2 regions of the Shewanella avicenniae genome follow, and region 1 is predicted to be linked to the other one. Evidence: predicted binding sites of a transcription regulator. Region 1 holds the regulator's gene; the other holds the start of a gene.
The links. The regulator sigma-54, encoded in region 1, starts transcription at its own class of promoters, with help from an activator protein. The targets are predictions, from matches to a motif close to GTTGGCACGNNNNTNGNNT.
Positions count from the first base shown of each region.

Region 2: JYB87_RS12300 (DUF3192 domain-containing protein) is a predicted target of sigma-54. The motif match lies at 2,202-2,220, and genes of this name have one in related genera.

Region 1 covers NZ_CP071503.1:523,756-538,930, forward strand. Annotated here, with positions in the region: gene rpsI (30S ribosomal protein S9) at 1-12, opposite strand, end outside; gene rplM (50S ribosomal protein L13) at 27-455, opposite strand; gene zapE (cell division protein ZapE) at 663-1,769, opposite strand; gene JYB87_RS02260 (DegQ family serine endoprotease) at 2,057-3,418, shown strand; gene degS (outer membrane-stress sensor serine endopeptidase DegS) at 3,585-4,667, shown strand; gene rraB (ribonuclease E inhibitor RraB) at 4,724-5,128, opposite strand; gene JYB87_RS02275 (1-acylglycerol-3-phosphate O-acyltransferase) at 5,180-5,896, opposite strand; gene JYB87_RS18775 (hypothetical protein) at 6,053-6,178, shown strand; gene mnmD (tRNA (5-methylaminomethyl-2-thiouridine)(34)-methyltransferase MnmD) at 6,514-7,236, shown strand; gene JYB87_RS02285 (transposase) at 7,788-7,979, opposite strand; gene JYB87_RS02290 (OmpA family protein) at 8,484-9,149, shown strand; gene JYB87_RS02295 (HPr family phosphocarrier protein) at 9,227-9,502, opposite strand; gene rapZ (RNase adapter RapZ) at 9,489-10,343, opposite strand; gene ptsN (PTS IIA-like nitrogen regulatory protein PtsN) at 10,340-10,783, opposite strand; gene hpf (ribosome hibernation promoting factor) at 10,786-11,073, opposite strand; gene JYB87_RS02315 (RNA polymerase factor sigma-54) at 11,100-12,578, opposite strand; gene lptB (LPS export ABC transporter ATP-binding protein) at 12,667-13,395, opposite strand; gene lptA (lipopolysaccharide transport periplasmic protein LptA) at 13,392-13,922, opposite strand; gene lptC (LPS export ABC transporter periplasmic protein LptC) at 13,909-14,469, opposite strand; gene kdsC (3-deoxy-manno-octulosonate-8-phosphatase KdsC) at 14,466-15,020, opposite strand; gene JYB87_RS02340 (KpsF/GutQ family sugar-phosphate isomerase) at 15,017-15,175, opposite strand, start outside.
Region 2 covers NZ_CP071503.1:2,768,254-2,783,428, reverse strand. Annotated here, with positions in the region: gene queF (NADPH-dependent 7-cyano-7-deazaguanine reductase QueF) at 1-274, opposite strand, end outside; gene syd (SecY-interacting protein) at 333-974, shown strand; gene JYB87_RS12310 (Zn-ribbon-containing protein) at 980-1,753, opposite strand; gene JYB87_RS12305 (hypothetical protein) at 1,754-2,113, opposite strand; gene JYB87_RS12300 (DUF3192 domain-containing protein) at 2,267-2,632, shown strand; gene JYB87_RS12295 (DUF2789 domain-containing protein) at 2,634-2,864, opposite strand; gene JYB87_RS12290 (DUF3301 domain-containing protein) at 4,511-4,894, opposite strand; gene JYB87_RS12285 (DUF3549 family protein) at 4,891-5,907, opposite strand; gene JYB87_RS12280 (YqcC family protein) at 6,007-6,324, shown strand; gene truC (tRNA pseudouridine(65) synthase TruC) at 6,302-7,120, shown strand; gene JYB87_RS12270 (hypothetical protein) at 7,110-7,295, opposite strand; gene JYB87_RS12265 (flavodoxin) at 7,413-7,862, shown strand; gene JYB87_RS12260 (PTS transporter subunit EIIC) at 7,859-9,313, shown strand; gene purU (formyltetrahydrofolate deformylase) at 9,401-10,237, shown strand; gene JYB87_RS12250 (DUF3192 domain-containing protein) at 10,304-10,681, opposite strand; gene JYB87_RS12245 (TlpA family protein disulfide reductase) at 11,366-12,097, shown strand; gene JYB87_RS12240 (hypothetical protein) at 12,175-12,363, opposite strand; partial or broken gene JYB87_RS12235 (transposase) at 12,381-12,749, shown strand; one part of gene JYB87_RS12230 (IS3 family transposase) at 12,760-13,679, opposite strand; one part of gene JYB87_RS12230 (IS3 family transposase) at 13,679-13,916, opposite strand; partial or broken gene JYB87_RS12225 (IS5 family transposase) at 13,974-14,537, shown strand; gene ltrA (group II intron reverse transcriptase/maturase) at 14,684-15,175, opposite strand, start outside.

The DNA of each region.
Region 1 (15,175 bases):
AGTTGCAGCCATTTGCTTAATCCCGTTTAGATATCAAGAACTTGAGGTTGTTGTGCAGCGTGGTTGTGCTCTGCGCCTGCGTAAACTTTCAGTTTACGGTACATAGCGCGACCCAATGGGCCTTTTGGCAGCATACCTTTAACTGCTTTCTCGATGATCATCTCTGGTTTGTGCGCTTGCAGTTTTTCAAAGCTGATCTGCTTGATTCCACCTGGGAAGCCTGAATGCGAGTAGTATTGTTTACCAAAGGCTTTGTTACCTGTTACAGTCACTTTCTCAGCATTGATAACGATGATGTAATCACCGGTATCTACGTGAGGAGTGTACTCAGGCTTGTGTTTACCACGGAGACGCAAAGCGATTTCAGTGGCGATACGACCCAAAGTCTTACCTTCAGCATCAACAACATACCAGTCGCGAGCTACAGTTTCTGGCTTGGCAGTAAAAGTCTTCATTATTACAAAAACCCAAAGTTAAATTCTGTCACATGTTGAATCGACATGACTCAACAATACACGCCTTCCATATACCCCTTCGAATATATTTTGGCATTAAATCCGCCCATCACGGACGGAGTAACGTGGGCAGGGCGTGGATTATAGACAAAGCTGAGTTAAAAATCACCTGCTTTTTTGTCGAAAATCCAGTAATTGCGGCGATTTTTAAAACGCTTCAGCAGGGAGATGTTCAAGGGCTAAATATTCCCGAGATTGCATCTCAATTAAACGTGAACGGCAGCGGCGAAATTCGAAGCTAAGTAGGCCTTCAGTATAGATTTGTTCCAGCGGAATTGCGGCGGAAACGATCAGTTTTACCCGGCGTTCATAAAATTCGTCAACCAGCGCTAGAAAACGTCGTGCGATGTCATCACCGGTTTGTTGTGCGCCCATTTGCTCGACATTTTGCAGCAGTACGGTGTGGTAGGCCATGGCGATTTCCATGTAGTCGATTTGGCTACGTGGGCCGTCGCACACGGCACGGAAATCGAGCCATAACACACCATTTGCGTGCTTAACGGTTTGGATATCGCGTCCATCAATATTGAGCGCTGCAGTCACGACGTCAGCACCGCTGGTAAGCTGCTCAAAATAAAGCGCCAAGTTACATTGGGCCGTGTCATCTAACGGATGATGATAGATCTCGGCTTGCTCTAATGTACGCAGGCGATAGTCGATGCCCGAATCTACGTTCAGTACTTGGCAATGGTGGTTGATTTGCTCAATGGCAGGTAAGAAACGGGCGCGTTGCAGACCATTGCGATAAAGTTCATCAGGAATAATATTCGAGGTTGCGACGAGCGCGACACCTTCAGCAAATAAGGCAGTGAAGAGGGTGCCGAGTAACATGGCATCGGTAATATCGGAAACAAAAAATTCGTCAAAGCAGATAACCCGATACTGCTTCGCCATTCGTTTAGCGATGAACAGCAGCGGATCTTGGGTACCTTTTAGATCATTCAGCTCGCGGTGAATCCGCAGCATAAAATGGTGGAAGTGTGCCCGCAGTTTTTGATCACTTGGCAATGACTCAAAAAATAGATCCATTAAATAAGTCTTACCGCGACCAACACCGCCCCAAAGATAGAGCCCTTTTACCTGTGGTACTGAGTTTTTAACAAAAAAACGTTTTAGTCCGGTTACTGGCGGTTGCTGCAGTTCGTCATAAACACGCTGTAAGGCTTTTACTGCCTGCTCTTGGGCGGCATCAAAACTGAAGCCTTCTTTATTGAGGTCTTGTTGGTAGCGTTGCCAAGGAGTTGTTACTGCCACTTGAAATGTTCTCGTTAAGCCTTATTTGACAAGGTGATGAAGATCAAATTTTGCTTGATGTTAGCACGCCAACTGCAACACGCCTACTGGCCAACAGTAGTAACTAACAGGCGATGTTTTACCCTCGCATTTCGGTTCAGTTGGATTAATTAATCTTTGTTAATGGCAGAAACTTTTGTGAATTGTGGTTAGTCGGAGTTAGTAACAAAGCTCAAGCGAGCGTAACCAAAGTCGCTTCAGCGTGACTGATGAACAATTCCGGATTCGGATATTAGGAGCAAACCTCGATGAAGACCAAATTAACACTGATATCTGCGGCACTGTTAGGTGCGAGCTTAATGAGCGCCCCTGTGATTTCTCAAGCCGCAATTCCGCAATCTGTGGATGGCCAACAAGTGCCAAGCTTAGCGCCAATGTTAGAAAAAGTGACCCCAGCGGTGGTGTCTGTGGCGGTTTCGGGCAACAAGGTGTCCCGTCAGCGCGTGCCTGACGTATTCCGCTACTTCTTTGGGCCTAACGCGCCACAAGAGCAAGAGCAAGTGCAAGAGCGCCCATTCCGTGGTTTGGGCTCAGGCGTGATCATCGATGCAGATAAAGGCTACATCGTCACTAACAACCATGTGATTGATGATGCAGATGAAATTAAGGTGGGCTTGCATGATGGCCGAGAAGTTACCGCCAAATTGATTGGTACAGATAAAGAGTCGGACGTCGCGTTGCTGCAGATTGAAGCTGACAATCTTACTGAAATTAAGCCAACGGATTCTGATGCAATTCGCGTAGGTGACTTCGCAGTGGCGATTGGTAACCCGTTTGGGCTGGGGCAAACTGTTACCTCAGGTATCGTCAGTGCGCTGGGGCGTAGCGGCTTAGGTATTGAAATGCTGGAAAACTTTATTCAAACCGATGCCGCGATTAATAGTGGTAACTCAGGTGGCGCTTTGGTGAACCTGAAAGGTGAACTGATAGGGATCAACACTGCCATTGTGGCGCCAGGCGGTGGTAACGTGGGCATTGGCTTTGCGATTCCAGCTAACATGGTACGTAGTTTAGTACAGCAAATTATCGACCACGGTGAAGTGCGCCGCGGCGTGCTGGGGGTCATGGGTCGTAACCTTGATAGCAACCTTGCTGAAGGCTTTGGTTTAAAATCGCAACACGGTGGTTTTGTTAACTCAGTGGTAAAAGACAGTCCAGCAGATAAAGCAGGCATCAAAGCAGGTGACATCATTGTTAGTATTGATGGTAAACCAGTTAAAACCTTCCAAGAGTTGCGGGCGAAGATCGGGACTATGGGCGCCGGTACTGAGGTGAAACTGGGCATTATTCGCGATGGCGATGATAAAACAGTTGAAGTTACCTTAGGCGAGGCCAGTGAAGTCAAAGAACAAGCTGCTGGCAATATCCATCCAATGTTGGCGGGTGCAACACTGGAGAATAAAGATAAAGGGGTTGAGATCACTGGCATCGCTGATGGCTCTCCGGCAGCCATGAGTGGACTACAAAAAGGCGATGTGATTGTGGGTATTAACCGCACGCGTATTAAAACCCTCAAAGAACTAAAAGAGGGCTTAGAAGAACACGAAGGCGGCGTCGCACTGAAAATTATGCGCGATAACAACCTGTTGTACTTAGTGCTGCGTGGCTAATTTTCGGTAACTCTCATCTCAATTATCAAGAGCTGCTACGGCAGCTCTTTTTATGGATGACCGCTAATTTGTGGCGATGAAAACAAATGCAAACCGCTAGATGGTCGATCAGCCTAAAAACTGTTATTCTAGCCTAACTTTCAAACAGTTAACTCAGCAGCTACCCATGTTCAAAGATACTCTGCTCTATCTCAGTAAAGCGATAGCCTTTGGCTTAGTCATGGCCGCGGTTGTGTTGCTGTTTAACCATTTTAGCCACTCGTCAGTTAATCTTTTCCAGCAAGGGAATGAGTTGCAACGTGTGTCGTTTAACGGCGCAGTGCGTAAAGCAGCACCGGCGGTGGTAAACATTTATAACTTGGGCATGAGCCAAAACCGCCCCTTAAATAAAAGTAAACTGCAAGGGTTAGGTTCTGGCGTCATCATGCGTTCTGAAGGCTATATCATCACCAACTATCATGTGGTGGAAGATGCAGACGAAATTGTTGTAGCGTTACAGGATGGACGTAAATTTAGTGCGGATATTGTCGGTTTAGACTTTGATACCGATTTGGCCGTGCTGAAGATTGAAGGCGATAAACTGCCGGTGGTGCATGTGGATTTAGCGTCGCCACCTAACGTCGGTGACATAGTGTTGGCCATTGGTAACCCTTACAACATTGGCCAAACCATCACTCAAGGGATTATTAGTGCAACTGGCCGTACCGGGCTTAGCAGCACTGGCTATCAGGATTTTATTCAAACAGATGCGGCGATTAACGCCGGCAACTCAGGTGGCGCATTGATTGATACCACTGGCAGCCTTATCGGGATTAATACTGCCGCGTATCAGCTGCGCAACGAAGGCGGTGGTCATGGCATAAACCTCGCGGTGCCAATTAAGTTAGCCTACGACATCATGGGCAAGCTAATTAAAGATGGCCGAGTGATCCGCGGTGCTTTAGGTATTTCCGGTGAAGAGGTGATTAATCCGGTAGTTGGGCAGATGCTGAAAATCCCCAATCTGCGGGCTGTGGTGATTAATGCGATGGACAGTAGTGGCCCAGCAGCTAAGGCTGGCTTAGCCCCTGGCGATTTAATTATTCGCTACCGTGATGAAGTGGTGACTGGGGTGACGATGTTGATGGATCGCATTGCAGAAACCAAACCTGGCTCAGAAGTGACCATGCAGGTTGTGCGTGGCAGTAACATTATGGATGTGCAGGTTGAGATTGCAGAAAAAGAAGCTGCTTATCCAGAAAGAAAATAATATTGCGGATATGTAGGTAACAAAACGCCGACGATATGTCGGCGTTTTCTATGGCATTAATGATTAACGACTGGCTCGTCGTCTTCATCATCCTCGTCATCGACTTCGTCACCCATAAAGTAGGTGCCCCAGCCGTCATAGTCGACTTTGTGCTTTGCCGCTAAGGCAAATAATTTCTCACATGCATTATCGAGCAGGTCGATATCCAGCGCATGATTGGCGATCGCATCAAAGCAGAACAGCAGTGAGCCATCATCTAATTCAATTTCTTCGGCATCATTCACTTCAAAGCCAAGTTTAAAAGCATCAACGGCAGCTTTTTCCAGCTTATCAAAGTTGGTCGATGAAAAGTGATGCTCAATTGTGTATTCCGCATCAGGATCTGAACCGTCCTGCAGCAGCGATTCTACGATATCGCGGTTCTCTTCCATCTGCTGTTTCAGCAGTTGCTCAATGGCCATAAGCATCTCCAATGTGGCAGTTCGTTACTGCAAATAGTTGATCAGTCGCTGTTACTTCGACGCAGCGAGCTGTTGATTCAATTCTGTAAATTTAGCTGACATTTGCTGATGTGTAGTTAATGCCAAATTTTTAGCATCCGATGCACTTAGTGCGCTGGTTTGTATCGGTGGCAGCACTTCAATAACAACTTTACCGTTGTGCCAACGATTGAGCTTAATATCACCCTGACAACTAGCAACCACGGGCACCACCGGCACACCTGCGGTAATGGCCGTATGAAATGCTCCCGATTTGAACGGCAAAATTCCTCGGCCACGGCTACGTGTGCCTTCGGGGAATATCCAAACTGATAATTTATCATCGCGAATACGTTGTGCAGTTTTGGTTAAGGTTTCCACTGCTGTTGCTCTATTTTTACGATTGATCATGATGTTGCCCGAGAGCCAGTAGATCAAGCCAAACAGTGGGATCCATAAAATGCTGCGTTTACCCAAAGTGACTGTACCGGGCACAATGACATTTGAATGGGTGAACAGATCGTAATTGTTCTGATGGTTTGCCACAAAAATACAAGGCTGGGATTGAGCGCGTTCGGCATGGCGGATTTCTAGCGCAATGCCCATCAATTTTGCACACCAGCTAAAAGGGCGAGACAGTACATAAACGTTATTGCGGTGCAGTGGTCGCAGCAGGCAATAAATCGTTCCGCAGATGAATAGTAGCAGTAGCATCAGTGCTAATAGTAGGCACCTTAATAGCAACAGCATAACTCGCTCCTTTTTTCTAGGGGCGCCAGTATAACGGCACATACCATTGCGCTCAATCTGCAAACAGCGTACTTAAGCTGATTTAGCGTTTGGTTAAGAGACAGTTAAGAGTATAGCTCTAGCCTATGGCTGAATTATTAATGTAGGGAACAATGTATGCTGGCTTTTTTACGCAAAAATATCGGATTGATTATCTTGGCAATTGTGCTTTTCGGTGGCGTATTTGGCGGTATTTATTATGTGGAACATTCATTATCTAGCCAAGAGCGAGTCATTAACTAGATTTGTGCGAGAGTAGGTTAGCTGTTGACCCGACTGCTCGTAACTGACGCATCCCGATCGGTTTGCGCATAAACCGTTATGCGCGGCGGTTTATATCTCTTTTCATTTGTTGATGTTTCATCGTTGGGGAGTCGCACTGACGGATGCCACAAGGACTTCAGCGTTAGTGGTCAGCCCTCCTTGTTCATCATTCCCTCTTTCTAATCGCCATAATGACCAACTCACTCTTGCTGAGATCTGTTGCTAGGCGCAAAATAGTTAGCCTGCTAACAGGTTAGGCCGCGGATGGCGGTACTACCGGATCAAATTCTTCGTAAAATGGACAGTTGTACATCATGGACAGGGTTTCGTTGCAAGTAACGGAAGATGGCTCCCATACACTTTTTAATGCCGAATTAAACGAAACATATCATTCCAGTCGAGGCGCGATGGCCGAAGCGCAACACGTATTTATTGACTCTGGGTTTGATGTGGAATTCGCTCAAGTGACTGGGCAGCTCAATATTCTTGAAATAGGTTTTGGCACCGGCTTAAACGCGTTAATGACCTTGGGACGGGTTACTGAGTTGGCGCAAAACCAACCGGCCAATTCGCTACCGCAAGTCTATTACCAATCATTGGAGCCTTATCCAATTGCTGACTTTATCATCCAGCAACTGAATTACACCGCACTGCTGCCGGAGCGCTTTGGTGAGCTGTTTGCCGCGATTCACCATGCTGAATGGCATCATCCTGAAGTATTATCGCCGCAGTTCACCATTGAAAAGACCATGACCACCTTAGAGCAGTTTAACGCAGCGGCTCACACATTTGACCTCATCTACTTTGATGCGTTTGCACCCAATAAGCAGCCGGATGTGTGGTGTCCAGACAATATGCAAAAGTGTTTTGAGTTACTTAAACCTAATGGCATGTTGGTGTCGTATTGTGCTAACGGGCAATTCAAACGTAATTTGAAAGCGGCTGGGTTTATGGTCAAGCCACATCCAGGTGCACTAGGAAAGCGTGAGATGACTCGAGCTTGGAAAATCAGTAGGGAATCTCGCCAATTGAAGTGAGACATTTTGTCTATGTCGGTTTGAAGAAGTTCACATAATCTGCGTAATTACGCCAGAATAAAATGACAGAGATGGACAAACAAATGTATCGATTTATTATTGTTGTCGGGCTCATTTTTATCGTGGGGGCGATTTAAATGACTTTGCCCACCTCTGTCGAAACTTCAGCAGATCACTATTATTGTTAATCTTTGCCTAGCATGTGATCTGCTGCTTTTCCTTCCCTTCGTCCTTATGATCTCGCTAGTATCCTCTAGCTGAATTTCTTCCTGAATAAAAAACGACTTAAGTGAACTTAGAATTAGCGCATTATTTTATTATTGGGCACATTTTCTATCGTTGGGGGCGATAACAAGGTGTTCAGCCCACCCAAGTCGAAACTATTGCGGTAAACGTTCTCAAGCTTGTTTACCTTGGTCGCTAACATTCCGCCGACGACCTTGAATAAAAATGACAGAATTAAACCTAGAAAAGCGCGAATTTGGGGAGCACACTTTTTTCTATCGTTGGGGGCGATAACACAAGGTTCGGTCCAATCCTGCCTAAATCGTTTACACTGACATCAAACGTCGAAACGATGACACCAATGCTGCAAAGCCTTTTTGCTTGATGTCTGCTTCAGCTTCTACAGACCAAGCGAATAATGTTTTTGTCGGTACACCATACTGACGGGCAACGTCAAAATGCAGCTTACCGTGGGAGAGATCGTTCAATGCTCTGGTTTTGATGTTTACATCAATCATGTTGTTCTCCCTTTGTTATTGACCCTGAAAGTTAAATCAGCAATCGTTAATCTTTACTCTACATCCCACTGGCTAATGCCCAAATGTTGCAGTTGTTCCCAACATTGCCGACAGCTATTCAAGAATCCGAAAATCTGTTTCATTCTTTACTCCTTGTCGTAGTGGCCTACTACTTTAGTTATATGTAAGAACTGTGCCAATTTTTCATAGTTAAAATTTTTCAATAAAAACAATACCTAATAAAATTGGATTGTGATTGCGAGAAAAAGCTAAAGATCCAAGGATGTGCATGCTGCACTAATTTGGTGCAATTAAGGCGCTTTTGCTGTGCAAGCACAGAGAGAAAGAATTCAGTGAGAATTAAAAGGGAAAATTAGCTGAATAGCCACTGAATTGGCGTTAAAAACGGAACGCTATGGTTATTGAACGGTTGTGACTTAAGCTGCTCAAGATATACTTAGAGCCAATTCAGTACGAATATCAAATTCACAAGGAGGCGATGTGATGCACATTTCCAAAAAACTATTAGCCACTTTTGTGGTGACCGCATTGGCCGCTGGTTGCACCACGGTAAATCCCTATACCAAAGAGGAACAAACCGCTAAAGCATCTACAGGTGCGATTATTGGCGCAGTTGCTGGTGCCGTCGTTGGTGTGGCAACTTCCAGTAAGCATGATCGCGGTAAAGGTGCGTTGATTGGTGCTGCGTCGGGTGCTGCCGTGGGTGGTGGTATTGGCTATTACATGGATGTTCAAGAAGCTAAATTGCGTCAGCAACTGGATGCTACCGGTGTGAGTGTCACCCGTACCGGCGACACTATCGTGCTGAACATGCCTAACGAGTTAACTTTCGGGGTTGACAGCTCGACCCTGAGTGAGCGCGCACAATCGGTGTTGGATGGCGTAGTGCTGGTGGTTAACGAATACAGCAAAACCCAACTCAACGTGATTGGCCATACTGATAGCTCAGGCAGCGATTCTTACAACCTGCGTCTGTCGCAGGTAAGAGCATCAACAGTAGGTAGCTATTTGATTACCAAAGGTGTTGCAGGACAACGTGTTGTGACCCAAGGCGCGGGTGAGAGTCAACCTATCGCCTCAAATGATACTGCGCAGGGACGGGCACAAAACCGCCGGGTAGAGATTATCCTTACACCATTGCCGCAGTAAGTGATGCGATAAAAAAAGCGCTCGTTGAGCGCTTTTTTATTGGTAATCTTTAGATAGCAGAGACTGGTAGCTTCTGTTTAACTCGCTTCATCAAACCTAGCGTTGATCAGCTGACAGATTGCGTCTAATGCTTGTTCCGCTTCTGGGCCTTCAGCGCTGAGAGTGATGGTTTTACCCATACCTGTTTCTAACATCAATAGCCCCAATACGCTGCCAGCTGACGCCTTTTTACTGCCCTGAATGATCGTGACATTGGCGTCAAATGCGTTGGCGAGTACTGCAAGCTTAGTTGCTGCGCGCGCATGAAGCCCGAGCTTGTTGATGATTTCGATCTCGCGTTCAACTTTTGCCACTTTGTAACTCCCGATGCTTCGCTTGCACGCGATGTTTGCTACTGCTAAAGCGTTTAGCAAGTTGATCTGCTACATACACTGAACGATGTTGCCCACCAGTACAACCAATAGCGATGGTGAGATAACTGCGGTTATTGCGTTCAAGATGCGGCAACCAAGTCTCAAACAGGTTTTCAATCTGCCAGATGAGCTTATTGACTAGCGGTTGGCGTGACAAAAACTCCTGCACCGGTTCATCTAAGCCAGTGTATGGCCTAAGACTGACTTCCCAGTGCGGGTTCGGTAGGAACCTGACATCAAACACAAAATCAGCTTCGGTTGGCACCCCATGTTTAAACCCAAACGACTCAAAGTTAATTACCAGTTCTTTGGTAGAGGTGCCCAGCAGAATTTCACGCACAGTGTCGCTTAATTCATAGATGTTGGAAGTTGAGGTATCAAGATAATGATCCATCAACTGCGAGATAGGCTCTAGCAGTTCACCTTCCTCTTCAATCGCCTCTTTTAACGATTTATGACGCTTGGAGAGCGGATGTAAACGGCGGGTTTCACTATAGCGCTTGATTAATACTTTGTCGGATGCATTGAGGAAAAAACTGATGACCTCTGTGCCTTCGGGGAGTTTCGCAAGCTGACTTTCAAGTAACTTATCTTGGTTGGGTAAGTTGCGCACGTCAACACTGATAGCGACGAACTCATTGCTGCCTCGCAGATTTACTAGCAGATCGCCAATCATCTGTAATGGCAAGTTGTCAACACAGTAATAGCCCATATCCTCTAATACGCGCAGGGCTACAGATTTTCCTGAACCTGAACGACCGGAGACTATGGCCAACTTCATGCGGTGATTACCTGATAAAGTTCTTGCTCGTTCTCAGCCTTACGAAGCTGCTTGAGCACTTGTTTATCGCTTAGCTTTTCCGCCATGGCGGAGAGCGTGCTCAGGTGTTGCTGACATTGATCTGCTGGCACAATAAGTGCGAACAAAATATCCACCGGTTGATTATCAATCGCGTCAAAAGGAATGGCCTCTTCACACTTGATTAATACCGCAACGGGCGTGTCAATATCCGGCAAACGACCATGCGGGATCGCAATACCGTTACCGATTCCTGTACTGCCCATACGCTCGCGAGCCAAAAGACTTTCAAAAATGGCTTGAGAGGATAGGTCGGGATACTGGGCTGCTGCGAGATCGCTGATGAGCTCCAGTACCTTTTTCTTACTGCCCGGAGTCGCACAGGTGGTACACTCCGGCCGCAGGATGGTCCTAAGTTCCATCGTTAGTGTTTTGTCAGCTTTTCTTTGTGTTTAATGACCTGACGATCCAATTTATCAATGAGGATGTCAATGGCGGCGTACATGTCGTCGTGTTGAGAGGTTGCAAATACTTCGCCGCCGGAAAGGTGCAGCTTGGCTTCTGCTATCTGTAGTGCTTTTTCAACAGCGAGGACAATGTGGACATTATTGATCTGTTCGAAATGGCGTTCAAGCTTTGCAAATTTGCTCTCAACGTAGCTACGTAAAGAATCGGTGATCTCAAGTTGTTTTCCTGCAAGATTAATTTGCATCGTTGACTCCTCCGATTGTCGGGCTTTTAAAGGCTCTTCCGCTGATTTGACGGCGGAATTAGCATTGCTTCCCGATACTTAGCGATTGTTCGTCTCGCGACATTAATGCCTTGTTCGGCAAGCAATTGCGCCATTTTACTGTCGCTTAACGGCTTTTTAGGGTTCTCCGCGGCAACCAGCTTTTTGATGAAAGCACGAATGGCTGTTGAAGAACACTCGCCGCCATCGTCAGTACCTACATGGCTAGAGAAGAAATATTTTAGTTCAAAAATGCCGCGAGGGGTGTGCATGTATTTCTGGGTGGTGACCCGCGAAATGGTCGATTCATGCATTTCTACCGCTTCGGCAATATCGTTGAGCACCATAGGTTTCATCGCTTCTTCACCATATTCGAAGAAGCCTTGCTGAAATTGAACGATGCAATTAGCGACTTTAAGCAGGGTGTCGTTACGGCTTTCCAAACTCTTGATAAACCATTTAGCTTCTTGCAGATGACCACGAATAAATTGGCTATCTGACTGGCTGCGCACGCTACGTGCCATCGTGGCATACTGCTGATTGATGCTGATTTTTGGCATGCAATCTGGGTTGAGTTCAACCACCCAGCGCCCGTTTTTCTTCCATACCGTCACGTCTGGAATGACATATTCATCTTCAGACTCTTGGATGGTTAATCCTGGGCGAGGATTTAACGTTTGGATGAGAACGATTGCGTCACGTAACTCTTCTTCCTTAAGGCGCGTTTTGCGCATCAAGGTGCGGTAATCTTTGGCGGCGATCAGATCGAGGTACTCATCGATGAGCATTTTGGCATTGGCCAAATGCGGTACGTCGTCACTGAATTGTGATAATTGGATCAGCAAACATTCGCGTAAATCGCGCGCGGCAACTCCCACGGGATCAAAGTGTTGAATGCGCTTCAGCACGGCTTCAACTTCATCCACTTCGATATCATCTAAGCCCAGCGCTTCAATAATTTCTTCAGCTGATTGGGTTAAATAGCCACGCTCGTCAATGGCTTCAATAATCGCGGTAGCAATTGCTTCATCGGTTTCTGAAAATGGTGTGAGGTTTTTTTGCCATTCCAAATGCTCATGCAAGCCTTCGCTAGTTTCACCTTGAAACGGCATGTCATCGTCACGGACGACGCCAGATGACGTGTTGGGCGCAGCGGTGAAAACCTCGTCCCAAGTGGTGTCCATTGGCAGTTCTTCAGGGAGCTCTTGGCTATTAAGCGCATCACTGGTTTCAACGGACGAACTGTCTTCTATCGACTCTGACAGCTCTTGTTCACTGTCACGTTCGCGGTTATCCGCTTCAAGCCCCGCGTCATTGTTATCAACATCAACATCGTCATTAATCTCCAACATCGGGTTGGAATCGAGTGCTTGTTGAATTTCCTGCTGCAGCTCAAGCGACGACAATTGCAGTAGACGAATTGCCTGCTGCAGTTGCGGTGTCATAGTTAATTGTTGACCCAGCTTAAGCTGAAGTGACGCTTTCATTGTTGACTGCTAATCCCCAAAAATTATGTATTAAAACAACCACAAAGAGTTGGTAGTTTTATGAAATTTATTTGTCCCCACCACCGTACTATAGCCTGAATTGTTCCCCTAAGTACACTGCTCGCACCTGTTGGTTGTCGAGGATCTCGGCGGGTGTGCCTTCTGCAATCAGCTGCCCATGGCTGACGATGTAGGCGTGTTCGCACACATCCAGAGTTTCGCGCACGTTATGATCGGTAATCAAGACACCCAGTCCTCGAGACTTGAGTTGTTCGATGATTTTCTTGATATCGATAACAGAAATTGGATCTACGCCCGCAAAAGGTTCGTCCAATAAAATGAATTTTGGATCAGCCGCTAACGCGCGTGCTATCTCAACGCGGCGCCGTTCTCCACCCGATAACGCCATCCCCAAGCTGTCACGGATGTGGGTGATATGAAACTCTTCGAGCAGCTGTTCAAGAATGGCTTCGCGTTCTTCGTTGCTTAATCCTTTGCGGACTTCAAGAACGGCCATAATGTTATCGCGCACTGAGAGTTTGCGAAAAATACTCGCCTCTTGCGGCAGATAACCAATCCCTTTACGCGCCCGCAGGTGCATTGGATCTAAGGTCAGATCATCTTGATCAATAAAAATACGGCCATGGTCACTCTGTACTAAGCCGACCACCATGTAGAAGGTGGTGGTTTTGCCCGCACCGTTAGGACCGAGCAAACCAACGATCTGTCCGGTGTTTACCTGTAAGCTAACATCTTTTACTACCGAACGTTTTTTATAGCTCTTGGCCAGATTGGTCGCTTTTAAAACGCTGGTCATGGCTGCTCCTGCTCGGTTTTCGGCGGCGTTGGCTCTTTAGGGAGATTATCTGGACGGATAACTGTGGTGACTTGCTCTTGGTCACTACCAATCGCTTGCAGCTGCTGCTTGTTCAGATCGTAAATGATCTTATCCGCTGAGGACATGCTGCTGCCTTGCTCTACCTTGGCCATACCGATCAGGGTCAACACGCGTTGGTTGATGTTGAACTGAATTTCATTGGCGCGAGCGGTGGTCAGCGTGCCATCTTCTTGCTTTTGGGTGAAAGTAGCTGGTTTGCCGGTGGCAATCAGCACACGGTCTTGATCTTTTTCTGGCGAGGTGGCACTCAATTCGTCGGCTTTAAGTGTTAACAAGCCTTGAGTCACCAACACTGGGCCGCCATAGACGACACGTTTATTTTTGAGATCAGCAAATTGAGTGGCGGACTTAATCTTTACCTCTTGTTGTAAGTTGATGTCCGCGGCAGTTGCCATCAGACTCGAGGCGCTAAGTACGATGGCCAGAAGAATATTATTTGCTCTCATAAGTACCTTTAATGTCGCTCAACAGTTTCAATTGCTGGGCATTTAAATCGGCATAAAGTCCGACACCTGATGCGTTAAAGCCACTCCCTGACATAAAGACCTGCTCCGGCGAGGTCATGATCATCGTCGACACGTCTAATTCTAAATACTCTGTCGTTAATGATCGAATGGGATCTTTTGGCGTAATGGCATCAATCATAACATTATTTTGTAGCACAACCTTATGTTGTGTGCGATTGAGCTGCCCTTGGTCGGCAGACATTTTCCACTGCGCATCACCGTTATCTGGATAGATATGGTAAATCGGCTTTTCGAATAGCGTGGTGTCGGTATCGGCAAAGTGCGCCATATGGGTCGCAGACACTCGGGTAGACACCTTACCGTTTTCATCGAAACTGACGCTTTTTAGATTATCAGCCACATAGTCAGGCCGCTCCACGGTGCTTACCGTCGTGGGTTGCTGTTCATTTCGCTTGCTCTGTACCTGCCAATACAACACGATGGCGGCGGCAAAGAAGGCAATGATGGCCAAAGTTACTCGGTTCATACACTCATTCCGTGGGCGCTATCGAGCAGATTTTGGCTGAGCAGCAACAGATCTGCAAGTTCTCGCACGGCACCAAAGCCACCGCCAATACTGGTGACAAAATCTGCCAGTTGTTTGACCTGTGGATGGCCATCCGCCACGCAAACGCCCAAGCCTACTTGTTGCATCACTGGCAGGTCAACCATATCGTCACCGATGTAAGCAACCTGCTCTGGGTTGAGTTGATAAACGTCAAGCAATTCATGGTAAGCGGTCAGTTTATTGTCGATCCCTTGATAAATGTGCTGAATACCGAGGGATGTCATGCGCCGTTCAACGATTTGTGATTTTCTACCGGTGATCACCGCCACCTGAATATTGCATGACAGCAACGCTTTAATACCAAAGCCGTCGCGAGTATGGAACGCTTTTAGCTCCTCACCCTGATTGCCCATATAGATGCGGCCATCAGAAAACACTCCATCAACATCACAAATCAGCAGGCGGATCTGCTGCGCCTTTTGCCACACCTTGTCAGTAACCGGGCCGTAAAAAGTCGTATGTTGTGTCACATAACCCCCGCATTGACTAAGTCGAGCATATTGAGCGCCCCAATTGGGTGGCGTTGTTGGTCGATAACAATCAGGCCGTTGATGTTGCGATCATCCATCACTTTAAGCGCTTCAGCAGCCAAAATGCTGTCGGTCACCGAGGTGCAGTTACGGGT
Region 2 (15,175 bases), 2.0 Mb from region 1:
GATTCAGGCTATGGGCGTCAACTTCCACTTCCGCAAGCGCCACCATAGGTTTGCCCTTGCTGTTCAGCCAAGACAATTCATATGCCGTCCACAAATCAACACCATGAAATGGCAGTGGCTCAGCCAATGCAATCGCATCCCGATTGAGTGAACGCGGCACGGGTTGCAATAATTCTGGCGCGTAATGCTGTTGATAAGAAACTGATTTTCCTAGCGTCAACTCCGCCAATTCCGGTGCTTGCTGGTACGGATCTGAATGAGGATTTTGTGACATTCCAAATGATTCCATGCAAAATATGCGCTGATTATATCGTAATTTGAGGAAAGATCAGGTGTCTTGCCAAACTGCGCTGCGTGAGTGGTTAAAAGAATATTCGCAAAGTTATCAGTCGGAATTGAATGAGTTACCTCGCCACTACAGCGCCGGTGAACAGTCTCGTGCTCAACTTGTTGAAGACGAAGCTGAACCAGTACAATGGCGTTTTAGTGACCGCGATGAGTTGGGGCGCTTTGCTAACATAGAGCAAGCATTGTCGCTGTCATTACACTCAGATATTGAGCAGTTCTATGGCAGCGTATGGGCGGGGCCATTGCACTTTGATTCACGCTGGGGCGTTGGTGAGTTAATCCAAGTGTGGAATGAAGATGACTTTTTGCGGTTACAGCAAAATATCATCGGTCATCTGATGATGAAGCGTAAGCTCAAACAGCGGCCAACTTGGTTTATCGGGTTATTGGCCGCTGGCGAAGATATGATCTGCGTTGATAATCAAGATGGTTCGGTTTGGCGGGAGAAACCCGGCGATGAACCCAGCGAAAAACTGGCGGATTCTATCGCCGATTTGTTGCAATCAGTTACACCAAGAGTGACGTCCGCCGTTGAATATGATTGGCCTGATGAACAGCTTACTGATCATCCTGGCATTATTACTAGTTTAAAGCGGATGTGGCGCAATCTTTTCCCGCAAAAATAAACCGTCTATTGGAAGTCCCATGACAGGTTAGATACGATGCGGCAGTCATCGCATTTGAACGTAAATAAATCCAACAGTGGCTCGGGTTGGCGCCAATGAGGATTGCCACAGCGAGGGCAACAACGTGCCAATTCTTGCTGTTTGTTGTGTCCGCCGATGCGATATAAATAGTAATACGTTGGGATTTTGGTGAGATATTCTATCCGCCCACGAAGATCCCAACCGCGTCGAAACAGATCACTTTCATGATTCGCCAGTTCGTTGACGGCTGCGAATTCCGCCGCCGATGCGGATGCCATCTGGATTTCATCACAGGCCTGCCATTCCGTTTGCCAACGGATCATCTGTTTATGATCCCCATTAAACGTGGCGGGAATACGATAAAGCGGAATGGGTTGTAAGGTATCGCCACTTCGCAGCGGCGAGCACATATGCACGTAGCTGGTATAAAGTAGCTGCCAGCTAGGTTTTTCTGTCGCACTCGTTTCCGAGTTGATATCGATACCGATGAGCTTTTCTCGAGGATGAAGTAACTTAGCATCCTTGAGTTCATCCAGTGCCTGCTTGGCCCATGGACTGTTAAACCGATTGGCAAGGCTGTTTTCTTCTGGCAGTAATAAGCGGACTTTGAATACGCCATCCTTAAGCGCTACTGCAAATTCTCGCCCTAATACTTGGCCATTTTGGCGCCACGCATCAAGTAAGTAGTTAATCGCTCGCTCGGCTTCACTAATGGTCGTGTCTGCAAAACACTCAAAACTTATTTCACAAACATACATCTAGTTTGACTCACTTTCAGCGCGTGTAAGCAAAGCTTCTAAGGTTGCAACTCTCGCTTCCAATTGTTGTTGGGATTGCATGAGTTGCTGCAGTTGTTGCTTGAGTTCATCAATGTCATCTGTCATCGCTGCCGCGCTAGAGCCATCAATTGGCTGAGAAAGCGCAGGGCTCTTTGGTGTCGCTGATAGCGCTTCGATTTCTTCTGCGGACAAGCTTTTAAAGCGGGTTAACCCCTCAATTAACACGGGAATCGGCACTTTTGCCCCGAGCTTAGCTTTGACGGTGGCAGTGGTCGGTGTAATTCCTGATTGGTGGAGTTTAGCGGCAATAGTAAGAACTTGATCAACCACAGATGACATTTAGCGAATTACCTCAATTATTGATGATATAGACTAATGTAAAACCCAATTGTAATTCGTATCCTGTTGATAACAATTGAATTTAAATTTTGGCAACTATTTTGCTTTGAGACTCTCGTCATCATACAGATATATTTCAAAAAAGGAGTCTACATGAATAAAATTTTGTTGCCTTTACTGGGGCTTGCAAGCTTAAGTTTAACTGCTTGTGTTGTGAAAGTGGGCGGCGATAGCGATCGCTGGGATGACAGTGAATCATGGAAGCAAGTTCAGCGACATAATCAGCAGATATTATCGCAGCTCGATCTGGGAATGTCGGTATCGCAAGTTGAAGTCTTGATGGGGACGCCAGATTTTAATGAGGCGTTTGCCTCAAGTGGTGAGAAAGTCCAGGTACTTTTTTATCGCACGCAGCATGCGCACAGTGACGGTAAGACCACGAAAGATGAATGTACCCCGCTAATTTTCAGATCCGACAAATTAGCGGGTTGGGGAGACAAAGCGTACCAACAGCTATAGCTTATTGATGCAATGCGGTATCAAGATGCCCAATTGTCTCGGCCCATTGGGCATCTTGGGTTATGGCTTCTTCAATAAAGGTGCGTTGTGCGGCATTCCAGAAGGGGGCTTCTGCAATTCTCTGATGCGCAGGCAGTGAATGTGTATTGATGAACTGCTCAATTGCTGCAGCGTCGTTTTCCAGTCCAAGCTGCGCAAATAGTGACGTGAAATCCGGATTTACTGTGTCCATTGGTTCCTCCTTTAGTGGCACCGTATTGCTCTACTAACTTTAGCGCAATTCGCTGACGCAGAGATTAACAGCACAATAAATAGTCATTAGCGCTCATCGTTATGGTGCAAACTATATATAGCTTTCCGGTTTTACCTACATCTTTGTGAGATATATCTTACACCGATGTGAGACATTCCCCCTTTAACTGTACGGCTTGGTCTTATTATCAAAAGTTAACTAATTGAAAATAAGAACATTATGAGCGTAGTTTCAAGTAAGCCTTAGGATCACGATTAAATTATTTTTGTGAGCCATCCTACAAGGATTACCTCTTTAGAGTAATATTAAATCCATAGAGAGATTGGACGCAGGGACTCGTCAGGAAGACGATTCATCAGGATGATGAGCTGGTACGGATACAATCCAAGGATGATACAAGGATAAAATGCTGCCAGGAAGACAGTATTGTGAGGAATGTTCCCTAGGATTGGGACGTCAGGACGAGCAAAGGGATTCAAGGATTTCACGGAAGAAGATGTTGGACACGCTTCGGGATGAGGCAAGACTGGTAAAGGGATAGCCAGTGATGAGGGAAATGTACTTAGTACAGGGAAACTCAGGGAATGAAAGGGAGCAGGAAGCAACACATTCGCATGGATGGTGCAGGGAAGCACAGTTATAGCTGGATGGCTTAACGCAAAAACAGAAGGGCGCGACCATTAGTCGCGCCCTTTCTCTTTTTAAATTGAACGGTAAAATTCGATGTGTTTGATCCAATGCTATTATCTTTTTGAGTACCCACTCACTCAATAACGTTAGCTGAATAGCGATATTGGATATTGTTAGCGCGGCAGCAGCGCCGTTACCGAATAATTTCTCAGAGATGGTTCCGAAGACTTTAGAGTTTGCGTTGCTGTTCGTTGGCGCAATTGAAGCTCATTCGCTCCGTTGTTCAACAAATAAACAATTCAGTTGTCGTTATGGTGCAAACTATATAGCTTTCCGGTTTTACCTACATCCTTGTGAGATATATCTTACAAGGATGTGAGATATTCCTCCTTTAACTGTACGGCTTGGTCTTATTATCAAAAGTTAACTAATTGAAAATAAGAAAATTATGAGCGTAGTTTCAAGTAAGCCTTAGGATCACGATTAAATTATTTTTGTGAGCCATCCTACAAGGATTACCCCTTTAGAGTAATATTAAACCCATAGAGAGATTGGATACAGGGACTCGTCAGGAAGACGATTCATCAGGATGATGAGCTGGTACGGATACAATCCAAGGATGATACAAGGATAAAATGCTGCCAGGAAGACAGTATTGTGAGGAATGTTCCCTAGGATTGGGACGTCAGGACGAGCAAAGGGATTCAAGGATTTCACGGAAGAAGATGTTGGACACGCTTCGGGATGAGGCAAGACTGGTAAAGGGATAGCCAGTGATGAGGGAAATGTACTTAGTACAGGGAAGCTCAGGGAATGAAAGGGAGCAGGAAGCAACACATTCGCACGGATGGTGCAGGGAAGCACAGTTATAGCTGGATGGCTTAACGCAAAAACAGAAGGGCGCGACCATTAGTCGCGCCCTTTCTCTTTGTGCTATCAGGTATCATTTTGTTAATTAGTCATGCTAACGCGCTGTCATTTCAATGACTACGGCGTTAATGGCAGCCTTTTGAGCCACAACTACTGCCACAGCCTCCGCCAAAGCTCCCCTTAGCCGATGGCGCTTGCTGCCATTCTGGCTCTGGGAAAATAGGCCATTCAATTTTTTCGATATGATTCCCGCGCATTTTCAGTTTGCCTTTAAACTGATTTATCCCGTCGGTACTGAACTCAAACATGAAACTGGCACGCCAGCCAAGGCCTGTTGCTCCGCCAACAGATGGTCGGGCTGCATCCATGGCGATCGCAACCAATTGCACGCGTTGTCGAGAGGCTTCTTTTTCCATATAACGTCTAGCGATTTCCGCCATTTGCCGCAACTGCCAAAAAAACGCAGCAATCAAGACGAGGGCGGCTATCATCAAAAAGTCAGTCATCATTGTGTCGTGGCCTTAAATAACCCACCAATCGCTTGAGACAGTTGAACGCTGCGTTCTGGATTTCGCAGTTCACTCAATAATGGGTGGCGAATTTCTGGAATCGCCACAATATCAGCAAATATTTGATTAAAAAAGCTCTGTGGCTGATGTGCTAATGACTCAAGATAAAATTTGCGGACGTCGTCCTGCTTTAGACATGTCCAACATCTTGCTGCTATTGCAATGAGCTGGTTTTGGTCCAACTTTTCTTCATCTGTAGCGAGTTGTCGCAATAATGTTTCACAAGCAGCGCTATTGGATGCTAGCGCTCTTAGGAGATAACTACGTTGCTCTGCTGACGCATTAACAAACACATGCTGTATGGTTTGTTGGGATGAAGTAGGTAAGTTCACATGTTCGATTAGCTGACAGACGGCGGTCTGCAATTCAGTAATAGGTGAACTGAGAGCATTGCTTAACAGTTGTGCATGTTCAAAATCATCCGCGCGGGCGCAAATATCTGCTAGTCCCTGTAAACCAACGCTTTGCCACAAATGCGCTTCAGTTTTTCTGCTCAAATATTGGCAAGCAAATTCATATTGCGCTGATGCTGGTTGTTTAAGTTGCTTGCGTAGCTGGGCGTTAAAAATCGCTAACTTTTCTTGAGATGGACGCACATTGAATGGATGATCGGCCATTCGCTGTTGCTCCTCTTCCGTCAACGGGCGAGTGATATCGTTGCCCATGGCGTCGGATAGCATCTGCATAAACTGGCTGCGAGCTGCTGGGTTGAGCAATCCTCGCTCATCTAACGGAAACTTCAAAAACCAAATAAAGGGTTGTTGCGTGTTTTCGCCGAAGACGAGCGCAAACTGCGCATGCCCTTGAATGGGATAAGGGTAAGCAAGTTGAAGTTTTTCAAAATCTTCAAAAATAGCGGTGGCAATCGGCTGTACGCGTCGGCCTAAATCAAATACCAGATAATCACTATTTGCCGCTTTGAGAAGCTCCCCCAAGGTATTGATTGTCGTCATCGCAGGTTCCCTTAGTCGTTCAGAAGGGCGCAATTATAGGGATATCTTGGCGCAGATGGTATGATACGGCGCTTTAAAACGCCGACTAAATTGAAATTAATGGTGTACCAACAAACCCAAATCTTATTAGAAACGCTCGAACAGCAATTGCGAACTAGTCAGTTGTGGAGCGAGCTACAACCGTCAGTTGATGCGCTGGCCAGCACCGCACCGTTTGCATGTGACACGATGAGCTTTGAAAATTGGTTGCAGTTTATCTTTTTGCCCAAAATGCAGCAGTTGCTCGCTCAACAGTTGCCACTACCTCAAAAAATCGCAATAGCGCCGATGGCGCAGCAGTTATGGGCTGAGTTCCCCGCACGATACCCCGTTATCAACACTTTGGAGAAGATTGATGCCTTGCTCAGTCAACAATGAACAGCTTGAATTAACTGAAGAACTTGCTGAAGAGGTTGCGCCTGAGCTACGAATTCTGTTTGAAGATGAGCACTTGGTTGCGATCCACAAGCCCGCGGGATTGCTGGTGCATAAAACCTATTTAGCTCGTAATGAGCGCTTTTTCGCGATGCAACTCACTCGCGATTTAGTCGGTTGCCATGTTTTCCCGGTACATAGATTAGACCGCCCAACCTCTGGCGTGTTGCTGTTTGCTAAAAGCAGTCAGGTAGCGAAGATGCTTTGTGAGCAATTTGCGGGACGCGGTATTCAAAAACATTATCTCGCTTTGGTGCGCGGCAATATGCAGGAAGCCGGTGAACTCGATTATCCGCTGCGCGAAGAGCTCGATGATATTGCTGATAAGCACGCTAGGCAGGATAAAGACGCGCAGGATGCAGTGACTCAGTATGCGCCATTACTCAACAGTGAAATCCCATATCCATCAGGGCGTTACCCTACGAGTCGTTTTTGTCTAATTCGATTAAAGCCGTTAACGGGGCGCAAGCATCAATTGCGTCGCCATATGGCGCACCTGCGTCACCCCATCATTGGTGATACCACCCATGGTGATGGTAAACAGAATCGTTTCTTTCGTGAGCATTTTGGGATCAATCGCTTGTGGTTGCTGGCGCAAAAACTTGAACTCACCCATCCTGTTTTGGGCACGCCACTCTCTATTACCACTGAGCTTGAAGCCGAGTGGCTGCAGGTATTTAGCGAATTGGGTTGGTCAGACGCGCAGTTAGATAACGCGCCGTCACAGCTTATTTGCTAACGAGCGCGTGTTCGTCTGACAGTCGTTGCATGAGCTCCATCAACGGCTGATATGACGCCAGCGGATAGTGATATTGATGGGGATCTTGTCGGTTTGCGTGGAAATAACAAACACGGCGAACATGGGTAATGCGTTGATGTTGCTTAAGCAATTTTTGTCGACTGCTTTGTCGCATTTTTTGCGTCCTTGTCTAGCATGGACTTTATCGACTGCTTTGGTCTAGTTGCAGGCTATACAGGGGATAAAGTATGTTGAAGATCAGTATCTTCAATTTTCAGGCGCGGAGTATAGCATGAAAAAGATCAGCCTAGTGTTCGGATCAGTTTATGGTAGTGCTGAATCGGTAGCTGACACCCTCTATCGGGAGCTTGAAAATCGCGGCATTGCTGTTGAATTGCATCAACCCGAATCATTGTCTGATTATGTTCCCAATGAAGACGAACTGTTATTGATGGTCTGTTCAACGACAGGCGACGGCGATCTGCCCGACAATATTCTGCCTTGGTTTTTGCAAATGAAGGACAGAGCACCTTATTTGCCTGAACTGACCTATGCGGTTGTCGCCCTCGGTGATTCAAGCTATGACACCTTCTGTGGTGGTGGGCATCAATTAGACGAACTTTTTAGCGAACTCTGCGCGAAGCGATTAGGCGACGTATTTGAAATTGACGCTTGCGAAACCATGGAACCGGAAAATGAGGCGCTTGGCTGGCTTAAAAAATGGCTTAAGTTATTAAAATGAGAAAATCACTGACCTGGTGGTCAACTCAATGGTTTAAGTTTGCCCAGAACCTTAGTCAAACCTTATTGGCGCCCATCGCAATCTTGCCAGCTGCCGGCGTAATGCTTGGCCTTGCAAGTTCATTACACCCTTATCTTCCCGAGCAGTTGGCTGAATTACTACGTAATATTGGTAATTTTGCTTTTTTAATCATGCCGATGCTGTTTGCGGTGGCGATAGCGACCGGTTTTTGCAAAGAGCCGGGGACGGCGGCACTTACCTCTGTGTTTGGTTATGGCGTATTCACGTCATCAATGACCGTGCTTACTGGACAAAATATCGATCCCAGCTCAACGGTGATCTTGAATAATCAAATGTTGGATACCGGCATTGCTGGTGGCATGGTCATGGGGTTAATGAGTTGTCTGGCGATGCATTGGAGCCAGTATGTTCGTTTGCCATCCATGTTTTCGTTTTTTGAGGGTCGTCGCAGTGCTCCCATGCTCGTTTTGCCAATGGCAATGTTGGTTGCGTGGGGATTTTCGTTGATCTGGCCAACTTTAGCCGACAAGATTGATCACATCGCTAATTGGGCAGTGTATCAACGGCCAGCTTGGGCATTTGCGCTATATGCTACAGTCGAGCGGTTACTGATCCCTATCGGATTACACCATATTTGGAACACGCCATTTTTCTTAGAGTTTGGCCAATATGTGCATCAGGGTGAAGTGGTTCGTGGTGAAGTAGCCCGTTATTTAGCCGGAGATCCACTGGCTGGAAATCTTGCGGGTGGATACTTGATCAAAATGTGGGGGTTACCCGCGGCCGCGATTGCAATGCTGCACAGCGCTAATCCATCTGAACGTAACCGTATTGCAGGGGTCATGCTCTCTGCGGCAGCCACCAGTTGGCTTACTGGGGTTACTGAGCCTATTGAGTTTGCGTTTTTATTTGTCGCACCAGTGCTGTATTTCGTCCATGCCTTGCTATGCGGGTTGGCGTACATGATTTGTGTAATGCTGGATATTCACTACGGCGTGACATTTTCTCAAGGGTTTGTCGATTTATTGTTGCTCTGGAATAAATCAAGCAACAGCAGTTGGCTTTTGTTGTTAGGACCTATGACCGCGCTGATCTATTACGCGCTATTTACCACCTCAATTCGGGTATTTAATTTAAAAACGCCAGGTCGAATAGAAAGCTTTGATTTGCCGGTTGGTAGCACCTCTGAACGTCCAGCATTACTGATCAGTGCCTTGGGTGGAATAGGTAACATTGAGCAGATGAAAGCATGCATGACCCGTATCCGTCTAAGTGTGCGTTCTCCAGAAAATGTCGACAAGAGTAAGTTGCTTGCTCTGGGCGCTAAAGGCGTGATAGTGCTTGGACATGGCGTGCAAGTGGTGTTAGGAACTCAAGCTGAAGATGTGCGGCAGCAAATGCAATCCCATATAGATGCAAGTTCTGTTTAATAATTTGAACTAAATCTTGATGTTTGTGCAGCCAATTGGCTTTTTATGTGGCATATTCTTCAGCCTTAAAGATGTATGGGGGCTAAAATGGCACATAAAGTTTTGCTGACAGATTGTGCGGATGAGCCCGGTTTGATTTCCAAAATCACCGGTGTTTGTTTCGAGCATCAGCTTAATATCATTAAAAACAGCGAATTTGTTGATAACCAACAGCAACGTTTCTTCATGCGTACTGAATTTGACGGTGAATTGGATTCGGTACGTTTCCTGACAGACTTATCTGCGGTATTACCCAAGCAAAATCGCACCCGTTTGGTCGATGCGGGGCGTAAGCGCGTAGTTATTCTGGTGACAAAAGAGGCTCATTGCCTCGGTGACTTGCTCATGAAGGCCTATTATGGTGCTTTAGATGTCGAGATTGCCGCGGTTGTTGGTAACTACGAAACGTTAGGGCCGTTAGCACAAAAGTTTGATGTGCCATTTCACTATGTGTCCCATGAAGGTTATAGCCGCGAAGAACATGAGCAAGCCATCCTCAAGGTGGTCGAGCCATACGCACCGGATTATGTGGTGTTAGCTAAATTTATGCGGGTGTTGACTTCGGGGTTTGTGAGTCGTTTCCCGAACCGAATTATCAATATTCACCATTCATTCTTACCGGCGTTTATCGGCGCTAATCCTTATCGTCAGGCGTGGGAACGCGGGGTAAAGATTATTGGTGCGACTGCGCACTTTGTGAATGACAATCTCGATGAAGGCCCAATTATCAAGCAAGACGTAATCCCGGTGGATCATAGCTATAGTGCCGAAGATATGGCAAAAGCGGGGCGTGACGTCGAAAAGAGTGTGCTTTCAAAAGCGCTGGCCTTGGTTGTGAATAACCAAGTGGTCGTCAACGGCAATAAGACGCTGGTGTTTAAGTAAGCGATCTAACGTTATCTTATTTGTTAAAAAACCGCCAATTGGCGGTTTTTTCGTTATACAGGCCCCTTACTTCGGCAGTAAATACTGCTGATAGGTATCATCTCCCCAAGCCACTAATTGCTCATCGACAAACAATAGCGGGGTGCATTCATCTCGGGTAATCAATCCATCGGATACGGTTCGTTGGGTTTGATAGAACAGCACCAGCATTTTCTTGCCGTCAAACAATTTTGCCTCAGAAAAGTCGGCATGTCCCATCGCCAACTGTACTTGTGCGAGCGGATCGCCAAGGTGCAATTCACTAATTTTTCCTCGGTTATAGGCTTGCCGATCTTCCCAGCTCATATCATCTGGAGATGGTTCATATACCAGCATAATAACCGCGACAAACGCTAAATAAGACAAAAAGATAGCGCCGATAATTACGGGGATTTTGTTTTTCATGAGCTTAATGAAAGCAAAAAGTGATAATCGCTATCATCTGATGATTTACTACAGAGTTTCAAGTCTGAATTGTAAGATAATTTGCCGTGGTTGCAGCCATGCTATTGTGTGAGAGTAATGAAGTCTCATACCAAGTAATAAAGATTCATACTGAGTATTAGAGTACCATACTAAAATGGCAGCGATTGCAGTCGGTACGTTGCCATTGCTAAATCGAAAATGCCCCATTGCGAGTTGCAACCAAACTCGGCCAAACGAGCTGAATCGAGTATGTTGACCAAATTTTAGTAATGCTACAGAGTGACTAGTGTAATGGTGGCGATTCACCGGAACGATTGATAAATAAGAGTAATAAGTGGAATTTGAACATATTCTGGTGACAAGCCGGGTGTGAAATAAGGTTCTGCCCTCGACGGCATTCCTGATACTAGCCTGAAGCTGACTAGAAGTTATCGTTAGGGCGGATCACCATTTTAAGTAAACTGGCGATGACATACCTTTGTTTAAAATGCTTATTTCGTGCCATAGCACTATGGCGGGCGGTTTGTTCCCCTGTGTTAATTGACTAAATTTCATTAATTACAAATGCGAACGCTATCGTTACATTTTGATACTTGAAGTATAGTGTCTCGTTGAAAGATAGTGTCTTTATTGTCATTGGATTACTCGGATGTGATGAGCAAGATGAAAACCTTAGCAAAAGTACTTTTGTATTCATTTATCTTATTGATAACTAATAACGTTAGTTCAGGTGAGTTAACAAAGGAAAATTTGATCAATTCCTTCGGGTTGCAAGGATATGATGTACAGTTTGAAAACCCACAAGGTATAATTGTCTCAAGCGAAGATTTCTTGGCAAATATGCAGAAGTATTATGCCGAAGCGGCGAAACAACAAAAAGATGTAAAATTGGTACAAATTAAGGACACGGAAAAACATACTGCAATAATTAAAGTGAACTATGAAGATAAAAATAAACTCCTTGGTGTGAATATTGGGGATGTTGTACCAAGTATAGTTGGCAAAAACTTAATGGGTAGATCTGTGAATCAGAATCTAAATGCTGATAAATACACTTTAATCAGTGCCTTTTTTGCAGAGTGTGTCGCTTGCATACATGAAGTTCCTCAAATTAACGATTTCATAGATAAGCATCCTACTGTGAATGTTCTATATGTGACTTTTGATTCAATCCAAGAAAGTCGTAGCTTTGCGGCTAAATTCAGTGTCAAAGCAGAAATTATTGCCGAGGCAAAACCTTGGCTTGACCAAATTTCAGTCAAGGCATATCCAACGATTTTGTTACTTTCTCCTTCCGGCACGTTGTTAAGTGTCAATACCGCATATTCAGTCGAAGATAACAATGCTCTGTCAAAAATTGAGGAATTGCTTTCTCGTGAAAATGGTAACTACTGACCCTAAATAGCAGATCCTAATTCTGCTACAGCTCTACAATTTCATGTCGGCTTCCCGGATAGGGTGGAGGGTTTATATTAATCTTGTAGTAACTGCCAATAATTGAGATTGTTTTGATGGAGAAATCTGAAATAGAGCAGCAGCGCTTTAGCATCTGTAGCGGTGCTCTTGGCCTGCTCTTCATCCTTTTTCCAATAGAGGTAGGCTTTGTTTCCTAAATCGGTTGAACTAATACCGTAACCGCAGATCTGATCGGCACAGACCACTAACTTCCTCTATCACCGTGCCAAAACCTCGCTACAAGACGACCAATTGGAGCCACTATAACCAAGCCTTGATTAATCGAGGTTCGCTTACCTTTTGGATTGATGAGGATGCTATTACCCATTGGAAATCCGAAGTTGTACGGAATAAGAAAGGCCGCCCTCGTTTGTTCAGTGACCTGGCAATTACCACCGCACTGATGGTTAAACGTGTTTTCTCCATGCCACTACGAGCGCTGCAAGGCTTTATCAATTCGGTGTTTAAACTCGCTGATATTCCTTTATCCTGTCCACATTACACCAGCATCAGCAAACGAGCAAAGACTGTCAATATTGCTTTTAAAACCAAGACTAGAGGCACTATTGAGCACTTGGCTATCGACTCTACTTGAATCGCCACTACTTCACTAGACGACTTTTAGCCTCATTAAAATACTGACGTTCATATTCTAGCGGTGATAGCCCATCATTGGAACTATGCTGTCGTTTTGGGTTGTAAAACATCTCAATATAATTAAACACATCCATCTTTGCGTCGTCCCTTGTCGCATAGATTTTTAGCTTAATTCGTTCACGTTTCAGCAGTTGAAAGAAGCTCTCGGCTACGGCGTTATCATGGCAATTGCCTCGACGGCTCATGCTACCTTCCAAGCCATGAGCACTTAAAAATTCATTCCAATCATGGCTGGTGTATTGGCTTCCCTGATCTGAATGAACCAGCACTTTGCCATCAGGTTTACGACGCCATACCGCCATTAATAACGCATCTAGCGCAAGCTCTTTGGTGATACGACTGCCCATTGACCAACCAATAATGCGACGTGAGAACAAGTCCATCACTGCGCCAAGATAGAGCCAACCTTCATGTGTTTTGATATAGGTAATATCCGTCACCCACGCTTTGTTCGGCGCTAAGGGGTTAAATTGCCGTTCTAAACGATTTGGTGTTACAACATGCTGCTCACCACTACGAGCTCTAGGCTTGCGATAACCAACTTGTGCTCGCAATCCCGCTCGCTGCATCAGGCGATGTACGCGATTAATACCGCATTGCTCACCAAGATCACGCAGATCTCGATGAAGTTTGCGGTATCCATAGACGCCACCAGACTCAAGCCAACACTGTTTGAGTTGACCTGTAAGTCGTTCATTGTCACGTTGTCGCTTCGACTTTGCGCAGCTCCTCCACGCGTAATACCCGCTCGGATGAACATCAAATAGCTGACACAGTTGTCGTACAGAGTGGCTGTGATGATGCTCTTGGATAAAGGCGTATCTTACTCGGGGTGGCTTGCGAAGTACGCCGCGGCTTTTTTTAACAGGTCACGTTCTTCAGTAACGCGCTTAAGCTCTTTTTGTAGTCGTCGAATTTCGGCGGACTCAGCAGATTGCTGAAGGTGTTCCTTGGAATCAGGACCATAGCGCTTAATCCAGGCATAAAGACTGTGAGTGGTAGTACCTAAACGCTGAGCAACATCAGCAACAGAATGACCGGCAACAGTAACTTGCTTTACTGCTTCGATTTTGAATTGTTCGGGGTAACGTTTATGGCTCATGGACACCTCTTTTTTAGCTAGTTTATCTAACTAAAAGGTGTCTAGGAAATCAGTGGCGATTCAACTGGTTTGAAAGTCTATGGCGAAGGTGAGTGGAAAGTGAAGAAGCATGGCACAGATGGTAAGCGACGCGTGTGGCGTAAACTGCATATCGCCGTCGATACTCATACTCATGAGATCATTGGTGCAGAACTCAGCTTATCAAATGTGACTGATGCAGAAGTGTTGCCTAATCTGCTCAAACAAACCCACCGGAAAATCCGTAGCATCTCAGGCGATGGAGCTTATGACACACGAGAGTGCCATATGGCAATTCGTAAAAAGCGAGCGTTTACGCTGATCCCACCACGGGAAGGTGCCGCCTTATGGGAACGTGGGCATCCACGTAATTTAGCGGTAAGTTGGCAGCAATTTTATGGTTCCAATAAAAAGTGGAAGAAACGTTATGGTTACCATCGGCGGTCAATCTCAGAAACAGCTATGTATAGGATAAAGCAATTACTGGGAGGGACGCTGAGTATGCGAAATTATAACGCTCAGGTGGGAGAGACTTACGCCATGATAAGGGCTTTAAACAAGCTTATTGGACTAGGTATGCCTGAAACTCAGTATATCGTTTGATATTTAAACAACTATAACAACTAGGTTCGCTAAACCGATTTAGGAAACAAAGCCGCGGTAGCTAATCGGGTAGCCGGAGGTATCTAGCCTCCAGCCCCCACACCACCCTGCATGCGGCTCCGCACAGGGCGGTTCATCTAGAACACCTAACCTGTTATTTGGCTAGGATAATGAACAGAAATCCATCCATCTCTTAGTGAATACAATCCTGCGTTCGTCAGATATTCGTTACTCAGCGCTTGCTGTATGCCTGGCGTTTTCGAGCTACGCCAAGGGCCTTTACTTGTGAGCCCACAAGCAACGGCTGCTTGGATCCTGACACCTCGTTTCAGTAGGTTTTGCACCTTAGTCCGTGGTTTTCGCCACTGACGCCAGAAGCACATACGCACTCGGCGACGGATCCAGTGGTCTAAATCGACGCACCCTTGATAAGCGTTGGCTATGCCAAAGTAATTGATCCAACCTTGCATATATTGCCGCAGTTTAAACAGTTGATAGCTCATACTGACTCCCCAATTGCGGTTCGTCAGTCGTCGTATCTTTTGTTTGAAAACATGCAACGTGTTGGCATGCCATTGGATCTTTCCTCGGTTAAAGGTGAAACCAAGGAATTTGCTTTGGCCTACCTTAACCACTTG